2 regions of the Bacillus sp. GW823-FHT06A10 genome follow, and region 2 is predicted to be linked to the other one. Evidence: a T-box and tRNA genes for the amino acid it is inferred to sense, from the RefSeq annotation. Region 2 holds a T-box; the other holds one or more tRNA genes.

Region 1 (11,626 bases), on a different contig from region 2:
CAAATATTTTCCCACGCGGTACAGGATTACTTATCGTTGAGTTTTCTTTCTTCTCCACTTCATTCTTATATTCTTCACCACGAACAATTTGTACATATCCGAGCCTTACAATAACCGCGGAGAACATTAAAAACACGCAGAAAAACAGCACGTTTAACCGAAAAGGAACGTGGGTCTTTTTCTTATTTTGCTTCTGTTTCTTGCTCATACAAACCCCCTCTACCAACAGCTATGTAATGTGAAAGGGACACCTTCATACAGGTGTCCTCACTGCTGTCTTACATCTTTTTCTATTCTAGCATAAAACAAACGAGAAGTTAACCTTCTGGTTCAGTTTGGTTTTGCGCGTTCCCTTGCGTTACAACACTTGCTTTACTCGCATTTCCCTCATCATATTTGACATTTTTAACTGCAAAATAAATAAGAAAATGTCCAGCACCTAAAATACATAATAAGTAAGGTAAACTTTTTTCAGGTGGAAAGAATAGTACAGCACATAAAAAACTTAAAATGGAACAGATTCTTCCGGCGTTTAGCCACAGCTCCCGAACAACGACATATTCCACACGCCATTCTCTCGCATTTTTCGCTCTACCAATTACGTCATATGTCATTGATCCGTACGGAACAAGTAAAATAGGATATGCAATTGCAATACATGCCGCATAAATAAGTAATTTCGTGTATGTAACATTGAAAATAACTAAAAAGACGACAGCATATAAAATAATGCCTCCAAGTAAAATTGCTTTTTTTCGCCACTCCTTCTTTAACATACGAGCAACTAAGTAATAACATACAAAGGATACAGCAGAGTTCACTAAACTGTATTTCCCTAATGCAAACTCACTATTAGTTGCTAAATAAACATATACTGAAATGACAAAAATAAACGTTCCTTCTCTCAATCCTTGGAAAAAATGAGCTCGTGTAATCTTTCCCCAATTTTTATCAATCCGTCGTTCTTTCAATACTTGCACGATTTCATAACGCCCTTCACATTCTCTTTTAGATAAAAAGAAGCTTAAGACGACAGCAATTGCAAATAGAACTAATGAAAGAAAGAATATAACAGTATAACCACTCCATTTCTCCATACGTGAAATTGTGTATCCTGCTGCTATTGGTCCGATCATCCCAGAGAAGGATGTAAGAAGTCCAAGAAACCCATTAAAGAAATCTCTTGTTTCTGGTTCTGTAATTTCAAATGTCAATAAGTTAAAAGCCAACCAGTAAAAACCGTATCCTACTCCTAAAAGAGCCCCCATTAATAAAATATACTGAGAAGCACTTTTCCCCGCTACTAAGACAACAATAAAAAAAATTGCGAGCGTTCCTACTCCTATTCGTAATAAAATCGAGCGATCGATACGTTTCGCTAATTTTCCCCCTACAAGAAATGTGAGAGGCTGTAATATAACGCTGGCCAAATTATACAAGCCAAGATTCACATAATTTTGTGTTTGTTTCCATAAATAAATATTTACAAACGTATTCGATAAAGAAATTGCGAGCGTGTATAAACCTCCTATAAGGAGCAATAACACTAAATCCCGATTCACTTCAACGTCACCAATTATATGTTTCCACTTCATACACAACTCTCCTTTACTTCATGTTCTAGTCTTCCAAAGACAAGCTCAATTATGTAAAAGGAAAGCATAGAAAAAAGCTAGGGGTTCTCCCCTAGCTTTTTTCTATATTTATTACAATTATTTTGCTTCTTGGTAACGTTTTTCAGCAGCGTTCCAATCTACAACGTTCCAGAATGCACCGATGTAGTCTGGACGACGGTTTTGGTAGTTTAAGTAGTAAGCATGCTCCCAAACATCTAAACCGATAACTGGCGTTTTACCTTCAGTTAAAGGAGAATCTTGGTTTGGAGTGCTTGTTACTTCTAGCTCACCATTGTTTACTACTAACCAAGCCCAACCAGAACCGAAGCGAGTTGCGCCAGCTTTTGCGAATTCTTCTTTGAATGCATCGAAGCTACCGAATTTTGCTTCAATTGCAGTTGCAAGTTCACCTACAGGTTGTCCTCCGCCGTTTGGAGATAGGATTGTCCAGAAGAATGTATGGTTAGCATGTCCGCCACCATTGTTACGTACTGCTGTACGGATTGCTTCTGGTACTTCGTTTAAGTTTGCAACTAATTCTTCTACGCTTTTGTCAGCTAATTCTGCATGACCTTCTAAAGCAGCGTTTAAGTTTGTAATGTACGTGTTGTGATGTTTTGTATGATGGATGTTCATTGTTTCTTTGTCAAAGTGAGGCTCTAAAGCATCATACGCATAAGGTAAATTTGGTAATTCGTGTTTTGCCATTGTTATATTCCTCCCAGTTTATGTATTGCCACTTAAGTGACATACAACTTCATTCTACCCTAATTGCCATAGGGTGCAAACAAATAAATCACATTGTCTTGCTATCATTAAAGTAGCAAAATTCCCACTTCTTTTCAATTAAAATGCTCATATATTCCGTAAAAAAAGCTTCCTTCTACAAGGAAGCTTCCTGCTAACATAATAAACATGCGAAATGGATATGGACCCTGTAGGACTCGAACCTACGACCGGACGGTTATGAGCCGTCTGCTCTAACCAGCTGAGCTAAGGGTCCACAATTATGTATGTAACAACATATCAAATAAAGGAATTCCTATCGGATATGCCCTTTAAGAAATGTAAGATAAATTTACCATATAGAAAAGAAAAGTGTCAATTGTATTTTTCTTATTTAAAAGAAGAAAGTTAATAAAAAGAAATTTAGTTATCTCCACTATATGTAAATATAATATATCTTGAGATTCTCTAGATTCCTACGTTACAATGATTTTATACATACATAAAGGAAGTGAATCTATGTCCATATTTACCCAATTCGTAAAAAGCATATACTCGCCTAAAGATATGGCGCTATTCCGTTTTCAAAAAATCGGTAAAACCATTTTGTATATTATGCTACTTTGCTTAATTACTACTATTCCAAGAACTTTTTTGTACGGTAGTTTTATCCAAGATGGTGTAGGCATGGTAAATCAAGTCATCGATAAAGATTTACCTGATTTTAAAATTGAAAATGGCGAACTAAAAGCCGATATTGATCAGCCTATTGAAAAAGAAGAAGGAAATGCACTTTTCGTATTTGATCCAAATTCAACAGACCTAGAAAAATATCAAAATAAAACAGGTTTATTTGTTTTAAAAGATAAAGTAGTCTCTATGGGAAATGGTCAAACACAAACGTATTCTTATAACGATTTGTTAGGTGCATCTCTTGAGAAAAAAGATCTACAAGAATTTATTTCTTTATTCGATAATATTTATCCAATTTTATTATTTGTTATTGGATTCTTAGTGTACCTATTCCAATTATTCATCACTTTTGTAGGCGTGACTTTACTTGCGTTCATCGGTTCTGCTATGAGCGGTCAACGTAAACTATCCTATAAACAAGTTTGGACACTAACTGCATACAGCTACACAATCCCAACCATTTTCTTCATGATTATGGATTTATTCAAAATCGTCGTACCTGGGGCAACATTCATTTATATCGCTGTTGTTTTAATCGTTCTATACTTAACGATTAAAGAGGTACCCCAACCGAAAGAAAAATAAAAAAATGCCTAAATAGGCATTTTTTTTTTGGACAAGCATATATTCCTAGCAAAGGAGTGAAGAATATGAAGAGGTTAGGTATATTCCTATTCGTGCTTGTTCTCGGTTATATATTTTATTACGATATAAAAATCGGTACTTTACCGATGTTAAGTTCATATAAAAAAACAACTGCTGCCCAAACGATTAAAAAAGAAAACACAGACAGCCAACAAAATAAAGAGAATAAAACAGAAAAAGAAACGGATACATCTTATAAAACAATTGAAGTAAAAACTGGCGAGACAGTTCTTTCTATTACAGAACAAATTAACAAGAAAAAAATTCCTTCCATAGAAAAAGTCATTGACGACTTTAAACAATTAAACAAAAGTACATCTGCTACAAAAATACAAATTGGAAAGTCTTATAAATTCCCGTTATATCAATAAGCCATCACTTAATCCTTGTCAATTACATAAAGGCGCTGATACAATAGTAAAAGTGAAACCGAGCACTTCGGTTTCTATAGCCCTATATCACGTATACTATCATTGATATGAGGGACTAAATAAGAAACTTCTTTTATAAGGAGAGCGATCTATTCGTGAATGAAATGACTCATCGTACAAAAACACGTCCAGTTAAAGTCGGTAATTTAACAATTGGCGGTAATAATGAATTAATTATACAAAGTATGACAACAACAAAAACACATGATGTTGAAGCAACAGTTGCCGAAATCAAGCGTTTAGAAGAAGCTGGCTGTCAAGTCGTCCGTGTTGCCGTTCCAGATGAACGCGCAGCTAATGCTATTGCTGATATAAAAAAACAAATCAACATTCCACTTGTTGCTGATATTCATTTTGATTATCGCCTTGCTTTAAAAGCAATTGAAGGTGGCATTGATAAAGTACGTATCAATCCAGGTAATATTGGTCGTCGCCATAAAGTAGAAGCTGTTGTAAATGCAGCAAAAGAGCGCGGTATTCCAATCCGTATTGGTGTAAACGCTGGTTCATTAGAGCGCCACATTTTAGAAAAGTACGGATACCCAACTGCTGATGGTATGGTTGAGAGCGCGCTACATCATATTAAAATTTTAGAGGACTTAGATTTCCACGATATTATCGTATCTATGAAAGCCTCTGATGTTAACTTAGCAATCGAAGCATACGAGAAAGCTGCTCGCGCTTTTGATTACCCATTACATTTAGGTATTACAGAATCTGGAACATTGTTTGCTGGAACTGTAAAAAGTGCCGCTGGTCTTGGAGCAATCTTAAGTAAAGGCATCGGAAATACACTACGTATTTCATTAAGTGCTGATCCAGTTGAAGAAGTAAAAGTTGCTCGTGAATTATTAAAATCATTCGGTCTTGCTTCTAACGCAGCGACACTTATCTCTTGTCCAACTTGTGGTCGTATTGAAATCGATTTAATTAGCATCGCTAACGAAGTGGAAGAATACATCTCTACACTTCAAGTACCAATTAAAGTTGCAGTACTTGGTTGCGCTGTAAATGGTCCTGGTGAAGCTCGTGAAGCTGATATCGGTATTGCTGGTGCACGTGGAGAGGGATTATTATTCCGTAAAGGACAAGTCGTTCGTAAAGTACCAGAAGAAACAATGGTAGAAGAACTGAAAAAAGAAATCGACGTAATTGCTGCTGAAATGGCTGCTGAACGAGAAAAAGAAAAAGAGACACAAGAACAATAAAAAGAAGGTTGCCACAATATTTGTGAGCAACCTTCTTTTCTACGTAAAAAAGCTCGTCAGTTATATAACCGACGAGCTTTTACTTTGCACATTTTGGACAACGACCATATATTTCAAACTTATGACCCGTTACTTCATAACCAGTAAAATCTTTATTCATAAAATCCATTGGGCAGGAAGTAATCTCTTTCGTCCCCCCACAATCCAAACAAATAAAATGATGATGATGTTCCATAATAGAACAAGTGAAACGAAAATGTTTTTCACCATTTAATTCCGTTTGTTCTAAAACACCAATCTCAGCAAAAACTGTTAAGTTACGATAAATCGTATCAAAACTAAGCCCTGGATAATCGTCTTTCATATGCTCTAAAACGTCTTTCGCAGTTAAATAACGATTATGTGCTGCAAATAATCTGAGCATCTCTTCTCTTTTTCCAGTATGTTTGTATCCTTTTTCCTTCATTAGGCGTAAAGCTTCTGTTAGATTCATACCTATCCCTACTTTATGCAGTTTTTTTCTTCTTCCATAAAATCGCACCGATTAAAATAAGAACTGCTATCATAACAATTGTACCACCTGGTGCTAGATCAAGTTGATACGAAGCAAACATTCCACCAATTACTGCAATTTCACCAAATAAAATGGAAAAGAAAATTGTTTGTTTAAATCCTTTAGCAATACGAATACTTGCTGCAACTGGTAACGTCATTAATGATGATACGAGAAGAACCCCTACTACACGCATTGATACTGCAATGACAAGAGCAACTAATATAATGAAAATAAAGTGAATCCATTTCGCTCTTAAACCAGTTGATACTGCGTATTCCTCATCAAATGATAGTAGAAACAGCTCTTTATATAATAAAATAATTGTCGCAACAACAACAATTGCTACAATCCCAATAATAATTAAATCCGTACTTGTTACAGCACTGACACTACCAAATAAATAACTAAATAAGTCTGTGTTAAATCCATTTGCAAGTGAAATGAAAATAACTCCAACTCCCATCCCTGCCGAAAGGATAATCGGAATTGCTAATTCTTGATAGTGCTTATATACAGTTCTTAACTTTTCGATTAATAGCGCTCCACCAATCGAAAAAACCATCCCCATATATAAGGGGTTTAAAAATCCACCTGTAAAAATGGTTTTTTCAAGTAATAAACTTGCTGCAATACCTGATAACGTCACGTGACTTAATGCATCCGCAATAAGAGATAAACGACGAATAACAACAAACACACCTATTAGCGGTGCAACAAGTCCAATTAAAATACCTGCGTATAAAGAATTACGTAAAAAGTCATATTGTAAAAAATCTTGTATCATTGTATCCTCCCGTGATGCTCATGTTCGTGTTCTAAACGATGAACATGATGCCCATATAAGACGGACATTTCTGCATCTTCTAACTCTCGGAACTTCTCTACATTTCCATGGAAATGTAGATGTTGGTTTAGGCATGCAACATGTGTTACTTTTTCGGTAACAGCTCCCATATCATGAGTAACAAGAATTAATGTGATTCCCAACCTTTTGTTTAAATCCTCTAATATTTCGTAAAAACTTTCCACATTTTTTACATCGATTCCAACAGTAGGCTCGTCTAAAATAAGCAATTCAGGATCACTAACGAGCGCACGAGCAATAAATACACGCTGTTGCTGTCCACCAGAAAGCTCTCCAATATTACGACCTTGAAACTCACTCATCCCTACATCAGCAATTGCTTTTTCTACCTTTTTCTTATCCTCTTTTGTGAAAAAGCGAAAAAGCCCTTTTTTCGAAACAAGTCCCATTGACACAACTTCAGAAACAGTTGCTGGAAAACCAGAATTGAAACTATTTGCTTTTTGGGATACATAACCAACTTTATTCCATTCCTTAAACTTCTTACTATCAACGCCAAACACACGAATGCTTCCTTCTTTTGGCTTTAAAACGCCTAATAAACACTTAAGTAAAGTTGATTTACCTGAACCATTCGGTCCCACTAAACCTAAAAAAGCTCCCTTCGGAACTTGCAAATTAATATTTTCTAACACATTCCGATCTTCATACCGGAATGTTAAACCTTCAATCTCTAATATATTATTCATAGCATCTCACCTATTTTAATTCAGAATGATTCCGATTTATATCTATTTGAATTATAGTACAGCTTATTATAGTTGTAAACCAATCTGCCTAAAATATATCTATTTTTTCAAGAAACCTTACTATTATAACAAAAAGCAGAGAAAAATATTCCTATATATGTTTAGTGAATAGCCGATTTAAACTTACCACCATTTGTCTCTTGCGTGCTCATAATCGTAACAAACGCATTTTCATCAATTTCATGCACAATTGACTTTAACTTCGTCACTTCTAGACGCGTTACAACTGCATAAATAACTTCTTTTTCTTTATCTGTGTAACCACCTTTTGCTACAAGCTTTGTAGTTCCACGGCCGAGTCGATGTAAAATCGCATTTGATACTTCCTCATATTGATCAGATACAATTAAAACTGCTTTCGTTTCATCTAGCCCTTGAATTACTGTATCGATCGTTTTAAATGCAATATAGTACGTCATAACAGAATACATCGCTTGTTCCACACCAAACACAAATGCTGCCCATGCAAAAATAAATAAGTTCACAAACATTACGAATTCACCAACAGAGAACGGTAATTTCTTCGTTAATAAAATCCCCATAATTTCAGTTCCATCTAACGATCCACCATGACGAATTACAAGTCCTACACCAAGACCTAAAATAAGACCACCAAACACAGTCGCTAAAATAGGCTCTGTTGTAAACGGTGGCACCGCATGTAACGTTGACTCAATGAATGCTAACGCTACAATACCAAATGCCGAAGATAACATAAATGTTTTTCCAATTTGCTTATAACCCGAATACATAAATGGGATATTGAGAACAACGACTAAAGTAGAAAAACTTAACCACCAAATATTAGGAGTAAGATAATCTAATATAAGAGAAATACCAATAATTCCACCATCAATAATTTTATTTGGCATTAAAAATAGTTCAATCGCTACCGCTGCGCATGCTGCCCCAAAAATAATCATAACTAAACGATAAATGAGATGAATAACACTTTCTTTTCGATGTTGCTTTTGCTCCATAGGTCCTCCCTTTACTCTTTTTCTGTAGTTTTGTCCTTATATTATAACATACGCTTCTTTTCCTCATGAAAAAAGAAACTCTATACGAATATGTACAAGCTATATGCTCATATATTTCGATAGAAGAACGCGTGAAGGAGGATAACAAGATGAACCTCATTAAACAAATTGTTAATAAAAAATTAAATCATATTTCTACAAAAGAGTTATTAAAATATAGCAAAGAATATGAAGTTTCTATTACGACTGCACAAGCTGACCAAATCGTTTTACTTATGAAAGGTAAAAATATTAATATTTACGATAACAACGAGCGACTAGAGCTCTTAAAACAGATCGCAAAAGTAACTTCCCCTGCCACTGCCCAACAAGTAAATACCTTATTTCAGCAATTACTAAAATAAGGAGGGGAAATCCCCTCCTTATTGTGCTTTAATTTTTTCAAGAAGCCCTTCATCAAAAGTACCGTTTTTCAGCATTTCGATTTCCAATTTGTATGGTGGCTTCTTATCTTTTTTATCTTCCCCTACATACGGTGTTTCAAGAATTTTTGGTACATGCATTAACTGTGGATGATGTACAATGTGATGCAACGCTTTATACCCAATGTGACCAAATCCGATGTTTTCATGACGGTCTTTTCCTGCTCCGCGTACATTTTTACTATCATTAATATGAAGTACTTGTAAACGATCTATACCAACGATCTTATCAAATTCGTTTAATACACCGTCAAAGTCATTTACAATATCATATCCTGCATCGTGCGTATGACACGTATCAAAGCATACAGATAGCTTTTCATTATATTTTACGCCATCAATGATTTTTGCAATTTCTTCAAAGCTACGACCACATTCTGTTCCTTTTCCTGCCATCGTCTCTAACGCAATGTTAACCGTCTGTTCTGGCGTTAGTACTTCATTAAGCCCTTTAATAATTTGTTGAATACCAGCATCTGCTCCAGCCCCAACGTGCGCTCCTGGGTGAAGAACAATTTGTTTCGCTACACCTAATGCCGATGTTCTTTCAATTTCCATACGAAGGAAGTCTACACCTAATTGGAATGTTTCTGGCTTCGTCGTATTCCCAACATTAATAATATACGGCGCATGGACGATAATTTCCTCAATACCATTCAGCTCCATATGTTTTCTTCCTGCTTCTATGTTCAATTCTTCAATTGGTTTTCTTCGTGTATTTTGCGGTGCACCTGTATAAATCATAAACGTTGTTGCACCGTATGAAACAGCCTCTTCACTTGCTGCTAATAACATGTTCTTACCACTCATGGAAACATGAGATCCAATCTTTAACATACAATCACCTCTTCAATATACAATAGATATAATGATAGCATAATTTGTAGAAATATGTAGTGAATTGTTTGTTCACAAAAGACGCACTACACAAATTTATATGAGTATTTAAACAGACTATACTCTTCATTTAAATTAGCGGGATTAAAAAAAGATAAGGGAAACCCCTTATCTTTTTTTATTGCTATATTTTCTCTTCACTTTGTCACGTTCTGTTGCAAGTTTACGTTTATAGTTTGGTTTTACTTTTTTCGGTTTTTTAATAACTTTCGTTGCCATAACATCAAGTTCGTCATTTGGTTTTTTACGGCTCTTACGACGACGACGCTCACCTAAATCCGCCCACTCATCTCCGCGTAAATCTACATGTTTAAACTCGATATGACGTTGTTTTTCTAAGCTATCTAATGCTTCTTCGTTTGCTGGATCATAAATCGTCACTGCAATACCAGAATGCCCCGCACGTGCTGTTCTTCCAACGCGGTGAACGAAGAAATCTAAATCTGATGGTAGCTCATAGTTAATAACATGGCTAATTCCTTCAATATCAATACCACGTGCTGCTAAATCAGTCGCAACAATATATTGGAATTCAAGGTCACGAATTTGTTTCATCATTTTTTTACGATCACGTGGTGATAAATCCCCGTGAATTCGTCCAACTTTTAAGCCGCGTTCCATTAATCCATCAGCAACTTGATCTGCCATTTTTTTCGTATTCGTGAAAACAACTGCTAAATACGGTTTAAATTGAAGTAGCATTTTATTCACTAAATCAATTTTATTACGATGTTTAGAAGGCACTAAATAGTGTTCAATGTTTCCAGCTGCAACTTGTTTTGGATTGATATGAATATGCTCTGGATTCTCCATATATTTCTTCAGAAACGGTTTTAGTTTTTGAGGAATTGTTGCAGAGAAAACTAGCATTTGCAAGTTTTTAGGCATGCGTGCTGCAATTTTATCTACATCGTGAATGAATCCCATATCAAGCATTAAGTCAGCTTCATCGACAATAATCGTATTTGCTTTATGAACAAATAATGCTTGTTCTTCTACTAAGTCTTTAATACGTCCTGGTGTCCCGACTACGATATGAGGTTGTTTTTTCAACTTTTCAATTGAACGTTGTTTATCAGTTCCACCAATTAAACAACGCGCTGTAATCATTTGATCTTCCGCACAGAATTTTGTTAATTTCACAATCTCTTCGTAAATTTGTTGTGCTAACTCACGAGTAGGTGCTGTAATAACAAGTTGTACTTCTTCACGGCTTGCATTAATTCTGTTCAATGTAGGAAGTAAGTATGCATGTGTTTTCCCAGAACCTGTTTGGGATTGTCCAATTACACTTACACCTTTTTTCACGACCGGGAAAATTTTCTGCTGAATTCCTGTCGGCTCTGTAAAGCGTAGTTCACGAACTGCATCTATTAAAAATGGTTTAAAATCATACTGTGTAAAAGTTTGTTGTGTCATAAGTTACACCTTCTTTCTAAATTTCTACTGCGCGCACAAATCAGTCAAGTCTACATTATATCGAAATCTACAAGTAAAATCCATCTTTAGTTTAGGTTTTCCCTTCAAAAACTAACCTTCTTCCCCCTTATTGCATATTGTATGTGTATATACCTAACTGAAGAAAGGAGGATTTCTCACATGTTTCCAAAATCCCCCACAAGACAAATGTATCCAAATCAAGGGCAGCAACCTTATACACCATATCCAATTCCACAACTACCACCGATGGCACAAAAAAAGAAAGGGTTCCTTGCTAAACTCTTTAAAAAACACGATCCAACCGAACCTTACATGCAAATGGTTCCGCCTTATCGACA
Region 2 (11,626 bases):
TTTGTATTGCATCTTTTTCACTAATTTTTGTCGTTACTTCCTTCACACCTGTAACAGGCTGATAATCAGAAACAGCGAGTACTCCCTTTCCCTCTCCGTTAAGCGTAACTGTTATTTGTTTTGAAAATACAGGTGCACCATTAACAACTTGTTGGAACCTAACATATGAAGCTACTGACGTTTCTGTTGTAGAAATATATTGCAAGTCTGAAAGGTCTGTTTTCAATCCATACTGCGCAGCATTTTCTTTTAAATATTCAGTTGCTTTTTTCTGTGGCGAATAAGCTTCTAACTTTACTTGCTGTTGTTTTTCCAATGCCGAAACCGTAGAAATCGTCCCCATTACTAACGGTACAGTCATTGCCATTGCCACCATTTTTTTATTAAACATAGAACCACTCCCCCTAATAAAGTAGCTCAACCTTATCCCATTACCACTCGGCAATCATTCCCCACAAAATGGGGGGATAAAAATTGAATCTACGAGTAATTCTCTATGGACACTTCTATTACCTTTCCATTTAGGGTAAGTGAAATTTTCTCAATATTTATGTGTAAAGTGAACACAATATTTTAGAAATATATTTCTAAAGCAATTCCTTAACTCTTAAACTTTTTAAATGACTTTGTAAAAAACAGGCCACTTTTTTACCTAACGGTAGGTTGAAAAAAATATTAATGAATGATACGATTTATATAACCTTTTTTAGGAGGCTTTATTATGAGCAAAAGTGCAGAAACACTCTCTTCAATTATGGAAGCAAGCTATCGACTGTTTGCCGGACATGGTATTACCAAAACGACTTATTCAATGATTGCTGAAGAAGTCGGAATTGCTAAACCGTCCATTTATTATTACTTTAAATCTAAAGATGCATTAATCGAATGTATTTTCACAGAATTATGTGCTGCGATGCAGTTTTCTTCCTTCTTCCATACAGAAGAGTTTACGAAAGAAAATTTTATTGAGAAATGCATTGAAATTGGATTCAAAATAATTGATGAACAGCAGAACGATCCTTATTTTAATCGTGTGTTGCAAGAATATGTATTACTATCTTCAAGAAATGATATGTACAAAGATCGATTACTAACTGTGCAAACAGAATATTTACAAGGGTTTGAATCACTCCTTACAAAAGCAAATGAGCTGCAATTAATTGAAAATAAAAATCTAGTTTCAAAAGCTCATATGTTAGCATTAGTGCTTGATAATGTCGGGAATTTTATGATGTTACATGTGGATATAGATTATAGACAAATATGGATGGAAGCTGTAAACAGTATTTTTGAAAGAAGGGATTGAATTGAATACTAAAAAACGAATTATCGGCTTAGACTTTGCTAGGGCCTTGGCGATGTTTGGTATGCTGCTTGTTAATTTTATGGTGATAACAGGTGCAGAAGGAAATGGTCCCCCATTTTTAATAACCTTCATGTCACTTTTTGAAGGTAGAGCTTCTGCCTTGTTTGTTATACTTGCTGGAATTGGAATATCTTTAATGACTAGATCCTCTGTTGCTAGAAATGAAAAAATAAAAATTTCTAATAGCCGAAAGATCATATGGAAACGGGCACTATTCTTATTTATTTTAGGATTACTTTTATACGTAATGGAGTGGACTGGGGATATATTACACTACTATGGTGTTTACCTTTTCGTTGCTGCCTTACTCATTACAGTCCGAAAAAAAGCATTACTCTTCTTATCTATTATTATCCTACTCTTGGCACAATCTCTTCAGCTTACTTTCAATGCTTTCGAAGGTTGGGGAGGCCCTACTCCATTTATAAACTATGTAGACTTCTGGACAGTTAACGGTTTTCTTCGCAATTTATTCTTTAATGGTTATCACCCTTTTTTCCCATGGTTTTCATTCTTCTTAATCGGTATGATAATTGGCAGATTAGATCTTCATAATAAAAAGATTAGAGATAGGTTGCTCTTGCTCGGTATTACATTCACCATACTGATAGAACTTTTATCAAAAGGGCTCACGTACTACTTCATTCCACACATTGGCAAAGCAGCTGCTACATTTTTGTTTAATACAGGACCCATTTTACCAAATGTATTGTACATTTTATCTGCAACAGGATCTGCTATTGCTATATTGATACTTTGCCTCTATATCACTGAAAAATATGAAAATAATTGGTTTGTTACTTCCATTATACAAACAGGTCAATTAACATTAACTCATTATGTAAGTCATGTATTTATCGGGATCGGGACATTAATTCTATTCAATAGAATGGAACATCAAACACTACTTTTCGTTTTATTATTTACTACTGTATTTTTCATTTTCAGTATTTTGTTTAGCGTATTATGGAGAAAGAAATTTTCTAGAGGACCTATCGAATGGATTATGAGGAAATTAGCTAGTTAATTTACCTCCATACGAAAAAGGAAGTTGGAATCATTCCAACTTCCTTTTTTCTTTAATTAGCTGCACTTAATTTAATTCTAAATTTTGTTTCACCTAAAGAAAGTTCATCGTCTTCGTTCGTTAAGTGACCAAATGTAAATTGTTTAACGAGTAAGTTTTCTTCCAATAAATCTTTATGGTTCGTTAACGTTCGTTGTAGTTCTTCTTCTGTATCGAGAATAACATCGACTCGTAAATTAACTGGTAAATTCAACTGTTTACGATATTCTTGAACCGCACGAATGAATTCACGCGCTACTCCTTCTTGTAACAATTCTTCTGTTACATTCGTATCTAACATAACCGTATATTGTCCGTTAGTCGTGTTAGAGAATCCTGATTTTGCAACTTTCTCAACTAACACATCTTCAGCAGTTACAACTACTTCTTCTCCTGGTGTTGCTTCGTAAACTGCTCTTTCTGTTGATACAAAGTTTTGTACTTCTTCTTGTGATAATTGTTTTAGCCAACCATTCACTGCATTCACATTTTTACCGAATTTCGGCCCCGCTGTTTTAAAATTGAGCTTCAATTGATATGATGTGTATTTTGTTTCATCGAGTTCAACATGGAACGCTTTTACATTTAACTCATCCATAACGATATCACGATAAGATTCCCAATCCATATCATTCTCGTTATGCTCAAGTAATACAAGTTCTGCTAGCGGCTGTTTTACTTTTAAAGAATGCTGATTACGGTTACTTCTTCCAAGTTCAACAACTTGTAAAACAGCATCCATTTCCGCTTCTAATTTCGGCTGAAGTAGTGATTCATTTACAACTGGATAATCAGCTAAATGAACGCTACTTCCTTCTAAATTAAGATGAATGTCTTCCGCGACAAACGGTGTGAATGGTGCAATTAATTTACTAATTGTTACAAGTACTTCATGAAGTGTCTCATACGCAGCAGCTTTTTCAGCGTTCATACCAGATTCCCAGAAACGATTACGTGAGCGTCTTACATACCAGTTACTCACTTCATCTACAAGTGCTGCAATTTCACGAGCTGCATTCGTAAATTGATAATCATCAAGTGCTGTTCTCACTTTTTTCGTTGTACTATGCAATCTTGATAATACCCATTCGTCTAATTTCGTACGCCTTACATCATACGTTTCTTTCGGGTTATACTCATCTAAATTTGCATATAAAACGTAGAAGCTATACACATTGACTAATGTATCTACAAATTTAGATTTCGCTTCCAGTACTGTTCTTTCAGAAAAACGCTTCGCATTCCACGGGGCACTATCAACAAGTAAAGCCCATCTTAGCGCATCTGCACCAAACTTATCTACTAAATCAACTGGATCTAGTGCATTTCCTTTGCTTTTAGACATTTTCTGCCCTTCTTCATCTAAAACATGCCCTAGTGATAACACTCGTTTATACGGTACTTTTCCTGTATATAGTGCTGATACTGCTAATAAACTATAAAACCAGCCGCGTGTTTGATCAATTCCTTCTGCAATAACATCCGCTGGAAACTGCTCTTCAAATAACTCTTTATTTTCAAATGGGTAATGATATTGTGCAAATGGCATAGAACCACTATCAAACCAAACATCAATCACTTCTGGTGTACGATTCATTGTGCCTCCGCATTTTTCGCAGCGGACTTGAACTTCATCTACATAAGGCTTATGCAATTCTAAATCTTCCGGTGTTTCTTTCGTACTATGCTTTCTTAATTCGGCAATGCTTTTCGGCGCAAACTGATGATCACAACTTTCACATTCCCACACGTTTAATGGCGTTCCCCAATATCTATTTCGGCTAATATTCCAGTCCACCATATTTTCTAAAAACTTACCAAATCGTCCATGTTTCATATGATCCGGATACCAAGTAACTGAATCATTATTTTGTAAAAATGTATCTTTAATTGCAGTTGTTCGGATTAACCAACTTTCTCCTGCATAATAAAGTAGTGGTGAATCACAACGCCAGCAATGTGGGTAGCTATGTTCATATTTTTCTTTATGATATAGCAAACCTTCTTTCGCTAAATAACGAACAATGTCAACGTCACAATCTTTTACAAATTTACCTTTCAAAAATGGTACCGCTTCTGTATACTCACCTTTTTCATCTACAACGTGCAAGAATGACAATCCTTCACTTTGAACAACTCTATAATCGTCCTCTCCATATGCTGGAGCAATATGAACAAGTCCTGTACCACTATCTGCCGTTACAAAATCTGCTGCGATAACGCGATAACCATTTGTAACTTCTTTCATCGGAAATGGCGCTGTATAAGATGTGTTTAATAATTCTTCGCCTTTATGAACAGATAATACTTCATAGTTTTCTTTTAATACTTCTTGTACACGTTCTTTCGCAACAATGTATACATGACTTTCTTGTTTTGCTTTAACATATTCCATATTTGGATGTACAGCAAGCGCTACGTTTGCTGGAAGTGTCCAAGGCGTTGTTGTCCAACCTAAGAAATACTCATTTTCACTATCTTTCACTTTAAACTTCACAGTTGCACTTAAATCTTTTACTGTTTTATACCCTTGTGCAACCTCATGTGAGCTCAATGAGGTTTGGCAGCTTGGACAGTATGGTGAAACTCTATGTCCTTTATATAACAATCCTTTTTCATGGATTGTCCCCAAAATATGCCATACACTTTCGATATATGGATTCTTTAAAGTTACATATGGATCATCCATATCTACCCAATAACCAATACTTTCAGTGAATTCACGCCACTGCTTTTCATATGTGAAAACACTCTCTTTACACTTTTGAATAAATGGTTCAATGCCATATTCTTCGATCTCATGTTTACCAGAAATACCAAGTTGCTTCTCAACACCTAGTTCTACAGGTAAACCATGTGTATCCCATCCTGCTTTTCTTACTACTTTATAACCAGCCATCGTTTTATATCTTGCTACTAAATCTTTAATTGCCCGACCAAGTGCATGGCCGACGTGTGGTAAACCGTTCGCCGTTGGTGGTCCTTCATAAAACACAAACGATTGCGCGCCTTCTCGATTCTGAATTGATTGTTCAAAAATGCTTTGTTCGTTCCACTGCTTACGAATACGTGTTTCTCTCCCTACAGCTGACTCTTTTACATCTACTTTCTTCATCTACAATCACTCCTTTGAATGTTTTAAAAGCACACAAAAAACCCGTCCCTATGAAGTAGGGACGGGTTTACCCGCGTTACCACCCTAATTCTATTAGCTTTTTCACTAATAGCGCTTAGCAACGTACTATCATACGTGTTCTTTGTAACGGTAGACATCCGTCCGGGCTTACTCACTTTCAGCCTCGGCTCCTCGGAGATGATTTTCAAATAACGTCTGCCCACCGGCTTTCAGCAATATACCGGCTCTCTGGAGAACAGTTCACTATTTTACTCTTTCTCGTCTTCAGATTTGTATACTTTGTTAAAAGTTATTTTATGCCATTTGATAACTAATTGTCAACTAATTCAAAATATATCCTTATCTTTTCCCCTATTCTTATACAATTACTTTTCAAATTCTCGCAATGCTGCTAAATTTTCATCATCCTCAATAAGTTCAGCAAAGAATCCCGATTCATCCTCACGAAGGACAATTTCAAGCTCTTCCTTCGCCTCTTCATTTCTATTTAACTGTGCTAAATAACAAGCACGATCATATCTTGCTAACAAATCATTTGCATCCATTGTTAATACTTCATTTGCTATTTTTTCTGCCTTTAGTGTTTGGCCGGCACCATGATATGAAGACGCTAAAGAAAGGAGAATTGCTGTTTCATTTGGATGATTTATAGAAGCATTTTCTAATACATGAATTGCCTCTTCAAACCTTTCTTGACTTTGATACATTTCTCCTAAAGCAAGAAATGCTCTACTTACGAATGGTGTTTGCTCCGTTAATTGTAAGGTAATCTTTTCTGCTTTTCTTTCTTCCCCTTCTTTAAAGAATACTTGTGCTTGCAGAAGAAGAGTATCATAATCATCTGGTAGTTCTCGAACCATTTGCTTCGTTAATTCCAAAGCATCTCTTAACATATCTTCTTCCTCGCACTCAATGAAAAGATTTACAAGTTGCTTCGCTACTTCATAATCCCATCTATTTTCTAGTGACGTGTGAAGAATCTCTATTGCTTCTTTATTCATCTCTACATTCTCATAAAATAGCGCAAATCGCTGTGCTGCCATACTATTTTTCGGATTTAACTTTAAAGAGATTTCATATAAATCAATTATCATAGTAACCATTGAAATTTCTTTCGCACGATTTTTCATACGATAAAAAGCTCTCGTAATGATAGATCGTTTTGGCTGTTCATGCAGCTGCCGTTCAATCCATATTTCCGTAACCGCAGCTGCAGCATACATGAATGCTGTACTTCTTTCTGCTTTTTTCACCTTTAACGTATGAAGAAAATCTCGTATGTTAGACAATTTTTTATGTTGCTCTACTGCTTTTACATAAACATCAAATATACGTTCATTATCAAAATCTTTTTGTATTACTTTCATTGCAACTTCAATTGCTTTTACATTTCTTTTTTTCACTAATACTTTTGCATAATGATATAGAACTTCTATATGCTCACCATCTAATTGTAGCGCGTATTCAATCTGTTCTTGTTCTTTATCTATTTCATTCATCGCTCCGTACACATATGCAATCGCATCTAAACGCCATATTTCAGGTACTTCGTCCGCTAATTGTTCTAGTTCCGTCAGCAATTCTTCCTGAAGATTCATATCTACTGAAAGCTGTGCCAAATATTCCATATTAATATGCAATGGCTCTTCCTTCATCGCCTGAACCATATGACTTTGTTCTTTAGAACGGTTTTCTTCTTTTTCGTATATTTCCGCAAGCTGTAAATGTACACCTACGAAATTCCCATCAAGCTCTAAACATGTTTCATACGCTTGTTTTGCTTCCGTCAATTGCCCTAATGCCATAAGTGTTTCACCAATTCGGTAATACGGTAATGCCGTGTCCTTTTGTTCTATCGCCTTATTATATCTTTTCATCGCTTGGCCATACTGTCCAATAGATTCATATAAAATACCTGCATAACAACCGTACTCACTTACTTCATTTCTTTCTTTGTGTAACGTTCTTAAAAACGCTATACCTCGTTGTACAAATTCCGTTCCTTTAATTCGATTCACATATTCATCTAACGCACTTGCTACATTATAATCACTTTTCTTTATACCATTTTCTAACTTAGATAGCGCTACTTTAAATCCTTCTTCATTTCCACCAAGTTCAATTTCAGCATCCCATAAAACCATTCCTGCATTCATGAGGAAATCTTGGCTCTTTTCAATTTGCTTCTCAAGACCAAGAATATATTCTTTTGCTTCCTTATATTGTTCTCTTGCCATATACACTTGTGTAAGTCCGAAGTGAGAATAAACATCCTCATCATTTTCTTCTAAAGCACGCTTATACAATACTTCTGCTTCTTCCAAGCTATCATTTTGAAAATGATAGTCACCTAATTTTACGTAAAGAGGTGCTTTATCATCACAATTCTCAATACCGTTTAATAAAATTTCTTTCGTACTTTCCTCATCCTTCAAATCAGATTCGTATATTTCCGAAAGTTTCGTATAAATGTAAGGTGCATTACTATCCAAAAGAATCGCTACTTTAAGCCCTTTTATTGCTAAATATAATTTTCCTAGTTGATGTGCACATCTCGCTCGTTCATACCATACATGTGCTTCATATTTATACTCTTTTAACAAGTCATTAAAGATTTCATATGCTTCTTCATATCTTTCTAAATCTATTAATATTAAACCGTGATTCGTTAAAGTGAACCTTTCAGGACTGCGCTCTAACGCAACTTGAGAGTATTGCAATGCTTTTTCAGATTGATCAATATACATATAGGATAAAGCGAGAAAACTCCAAGCAATAGGCTGATCTGCGTCTAATTGTAACGATGAACGAAAGCTTGAAATCGCTTCTATATAACTTTCCTGCTCAAAAGCATATCTTCCATTTATCAAATGATATAATGCACGATTATTTTTCTTCTCAACGCTTGTCAGCATTTGCTCCGCTTTCTCTACTTCCTGAAGACGAATAAAACACTGTGCACCATGCAATTTAACAAAGTCCGAGTTCGGAAACTTTTCCATTAACTTATCGATACAATATAAAATAAATTCTTTATCTACTTCAACATCTAAGTGCTTTATCGTATATAGCCACGTATTTGGATTATCGCTCGTTTCTTTTAAAAATTGTACTAAGTTACTAATTCCCTCTTTGTCATGTTCATCTAAATGATCCGTAAGAGAAAAAATAGATTTAAAATAACGATTTTCTTCCTCACTTAGAAACGCTAGTTGCGCCTTCTTTTCTTTCGGAACAAACGTGATTGCTAAACAGCCTGTATAACGATATTTTTCTTGTAATTTACTATATTCTACAAGAACTGGTTCTATAAAGTTTGGATCTTGAACATAGAAAGCTTGCAATGTATCATCATATCCAAATAGAACTTGTACGTGTGAAGCATGCTCAATATCTATACTTAATAAAACAGGAATTCCTTCATCAATTAGTCTCTTATAATTCTCTTCATTCCCTTTAAAATAACGATATTCATAACCTAATTCTTCTAAATAAGAAACAGTATCTGAAAACTTCGATCCTGTCATATTAAAAATAAACTCTGCTATTTCATCTTGTGTACGTGTCTCTCCCCATATACGCAACATCATCTCTAAACTTGTCGGAACACAATAATTATCCTTTTGTACAATAGGAACTATCGGCAAGTGAACCTTTTTTCCATCCGGATTTTTTTCTAAATTATGATATAAAGATTCTTTTAAACTCTTTTCTTCTTTTAATAGCTTTTGTAAATCTGCAAATTTATTCATTTTGTACAGCGCTTCTGCACGTAAATGTACAAAGTAAGTGTTATAAGCATGATATGGCAGCTGAGTATTTATGTTATCTATTACCGCTAACATCTCTTCATATTGCTCTAAATCTAATAAATACTTTACCTTCTCAAAATGAAAATATGGTACTTGTGGGAACTTTACAATCGCATCATTAATTAACTGTATCGCACGTTTTTGTTCTCCTTTATTTGCATACAATTGTGATAATAAATAGGTAGATAACTCTTCACAATCTTCATGCTGCATGCCAGCAATAAGTTGTTCTTCCGCTTTCTCCCATTCGCCTGTATGCATATAAACGTAGCCCCATTTATCAAACACTACGCGCGTACTGTACTCCTCTGCTTTTTGCATATACATTAGCGCTTCTTCATTTCTTTTCATTTCTAAAAGACATCGTACTAATGTAAAATATGTTTTCGCTAAAAAATCTGCATCTATTTCTTCTTTACTTAACTCTTCTAAAGAAGATTTTAACAACTGCTCTGCTTCAAGAATTTTCCGCTCATCAATTAACTCATCACAATATAAAGAGAGCGTTCTCATATTTGGGAATTTTTTATAAGCGTAACGAATGAGGAATGAACTGTATTGGTGCATAAGCCCTTCATCAGTAAGGCGAATTAATATATCGAACTCCTTATGCGAAGTAATATTGGCAAGCCAATTCTTCACATAGGATAAAGTATTCGTTTCTTTTATATATGCAATTTCATTATTTATTTCCTGTAATCCATCTACAAATCTCTTGTCTTTTAAACAAGTTTCTAACTGCTTAAAATCTAGCATGCATTCACCTCGAATTTATATTTATACTGCTACTTGCTTAGATTTTACACACCATATAGTATGTATTCAACTAAAATCTCTTATAATGGATGGTATTAATTAATATTATTCAAATTTATAACAAAATATAGTAAAAATGATTGTTTTTCTCTGTATTTTGTTTGATTATATGGAATAACGTAACATGCGGTTTTTTATCTTGTAGAAGCTGAAATCAGTACATAAAATTATATCAGCGATAATTCAAATATATCGACATTAAACGACAATCCTTATATATCATGACTTTTAACATACTATGTCACCAAATGTAATTTTCATATTCGGAGCGTATACTAAAGAAGAATGCACATGAAATATTTTAAAAAATCGTAGTTCAGCTTCATATTGAGCTAGCGCATCATCATATGTTAATCCTTTAGCCATTAAACGTTCTACAAATTGTTGCTTATCACCCGGATCACCTGCAATCCCCTCTTCTTTTAATGATTGATACAAATCGTTTTTATCATTGTGATGCATATTTGAATCTAAAAAGTTCACTTTATCGCTTACTCTACATTCAATATTTTTCACACCTAATTCACTTAAATATATCGGTATTTTCATGCCTATATTGCCATCTTTACCATTTCTTTGCGTATCATTTTCAAATAAATTCTGCAAAATGCCTAGCTGGATAATTTCCGATTGGTTCTCTCCATCCAAAGTGTATGAAGACATATTTGATATCCAATGTGGTTCAACACAGATTATTTTCCCGCCACTTTTAACTGAATGAATCATTTTTTGTAGCATCGTTTTTGGTGAACTCATATGTAATAAGAAGGCATGACAAATTGCTATATCATATGTATCGTTCAATTCAATTTCTATAGCATCTCCCTCCAGAAATTCTGACTCGTACGGAAGTAAACGAAACAACTCTCTCGCTTCGGCTAATAATGTTTCTCCACTATCAATGCCTGTATACTTTGATCCTTCTGGAAGTAAAGGCATTAATAATAAGCCTAAATAACCATATCCACAACCATAATCAACAACATGGACTGGCTCAGAAATCTTCCAAACTGAATTCACTAGAAAACTTACATAATCGCTATTGTAATATAAATCTCTCGTATTTTTTAAATACGCTAGTTTACTGTTCCAATCGTATGTTTCCAACCTCTAACGCCTCCTTTTATATACACCCCTTACAATTCTCCATTTAACAAAAACATTCCTACATTTTTAATAATCCCCCCAGAAATTGGTTTTAATAAGGTGAGATTACTGCTTACATGACTCCTATACCAAATAAAAAGGCATACATATCTGTAATGATACATACACCTTCTATGCTACATCTCCTCAGGAGCCTCCACCCCAAGTAAACGTAATCCTTCTTTTAATACAACCGTCACAGCATAAACCAATGCGAGTCTGCTGTCTTTTTCTTCACTCTCTTCTAATATACGAACATTACCGTAATATTTATTGAACGATTG

Evidence for each region. The T-box of region 2 lies ahead of ileS (isoleucine--tRNA ligase). A T-box ahead of a tRNA ligase gene usually reads a tRNA of that ligase, here a tRNA-Ile.
Region 1: it encodes a tRNA-Ile, which carries the amino acid that the T-box ahead of ileS (isoleucine--tRNA ligase) is inferred to sense. The anticodon was not compared.

The regions. Positions count from the first base shown of each region.
Region 1 is NZ_JBXAHT010000002.1:552,420-564,045, reverse strand. It holds gene AC1Q8M_RS17705 (peptidoglycan D,D-transpeptidase FtsI family protein) at 1-208, opposite strand, end outside; gene AC1Q8M_RS17700 (MFS transporter) at 318-1,595, opposite strand; gene sodA (superoxide dismutase [Mn]) at 1,713-2,324, opposite strand; tRNA gene AC1Q8M_RS17690 (tRNA-Ile) at 2,546-2,619, opposite strand; gene yqgB (protein YqgB) at 2,862-3,620, shown strand; gene yqfZ (protein YqfZ) at 3,686-4,051, shown strand; gene ispG (flavodoxin-dependent (E)-4-hydroxy-3-methylbut-2-enyl-diphosphate synthase) at 4,216-5,319, shown strand; gene AC1Q8M_RS17670 (Fur family transcriptional regulator) at 5,399-5,812, opposite strand; gene AC1Q8M_RS17665 (metal ABC transporter permease) at 5,826-6,659, opposite strand; gene AC1Q8M_RS17660 (metal ABC transporter ATP-binding protein) at 6,656-7,429, opposite strand; gene AC1Q8M_RS17655 (YitT family protein) at 7,591-8,469, opposite strand; gene AC1Q8M_RS17650 (DUF2624 domain-containing protein) at 8,619-8,873, shown strand; gene AC1Q8M_RS17645 (deoxyribonuclease IV) at 8,892-9,788, opposite strand; gene AC1Q8M_RS17640 (DEAD/DEAH box helicase) at 9,957-11,267, opposite strand; gene vrrA (VrrA/YqfQ family protein) at 11,448-11,626, shown strand, end outside.
Region 2 is NZ_JBXAHT010000001.1:1,301,166-1,312,791, reverse strand. It holds gene AC1Q8M_RS06810 (M36 family metallopeptidase) at 1-391, opposite strand, end outside; gene AC1Q8M_RS06805 (TetR/AcrR family transcriptional regulator) at 722-1,306, shown strand; gene AC1Q8M_RS06800 (DUF418 domain-containing protein) at 1,308-2,393, shown strand; gene ileS (isoleucine--tRNA ligase) at 2,446-5,547, opposite strand; T-box leader at 5,602-5,842, opposite strand; gene AC1Q8M_RS06790 (bacteriocin-processing peptidase family protein) at 5,934-10,136, opposite strand; gene AC1Q8M_RS06785 (class I SAM-dependent methyltransferase) at 10,425-11,303, opposite strand; gene argS (arginine--tRNA ligase) at 11,480-11,626, opposite strand, start outside.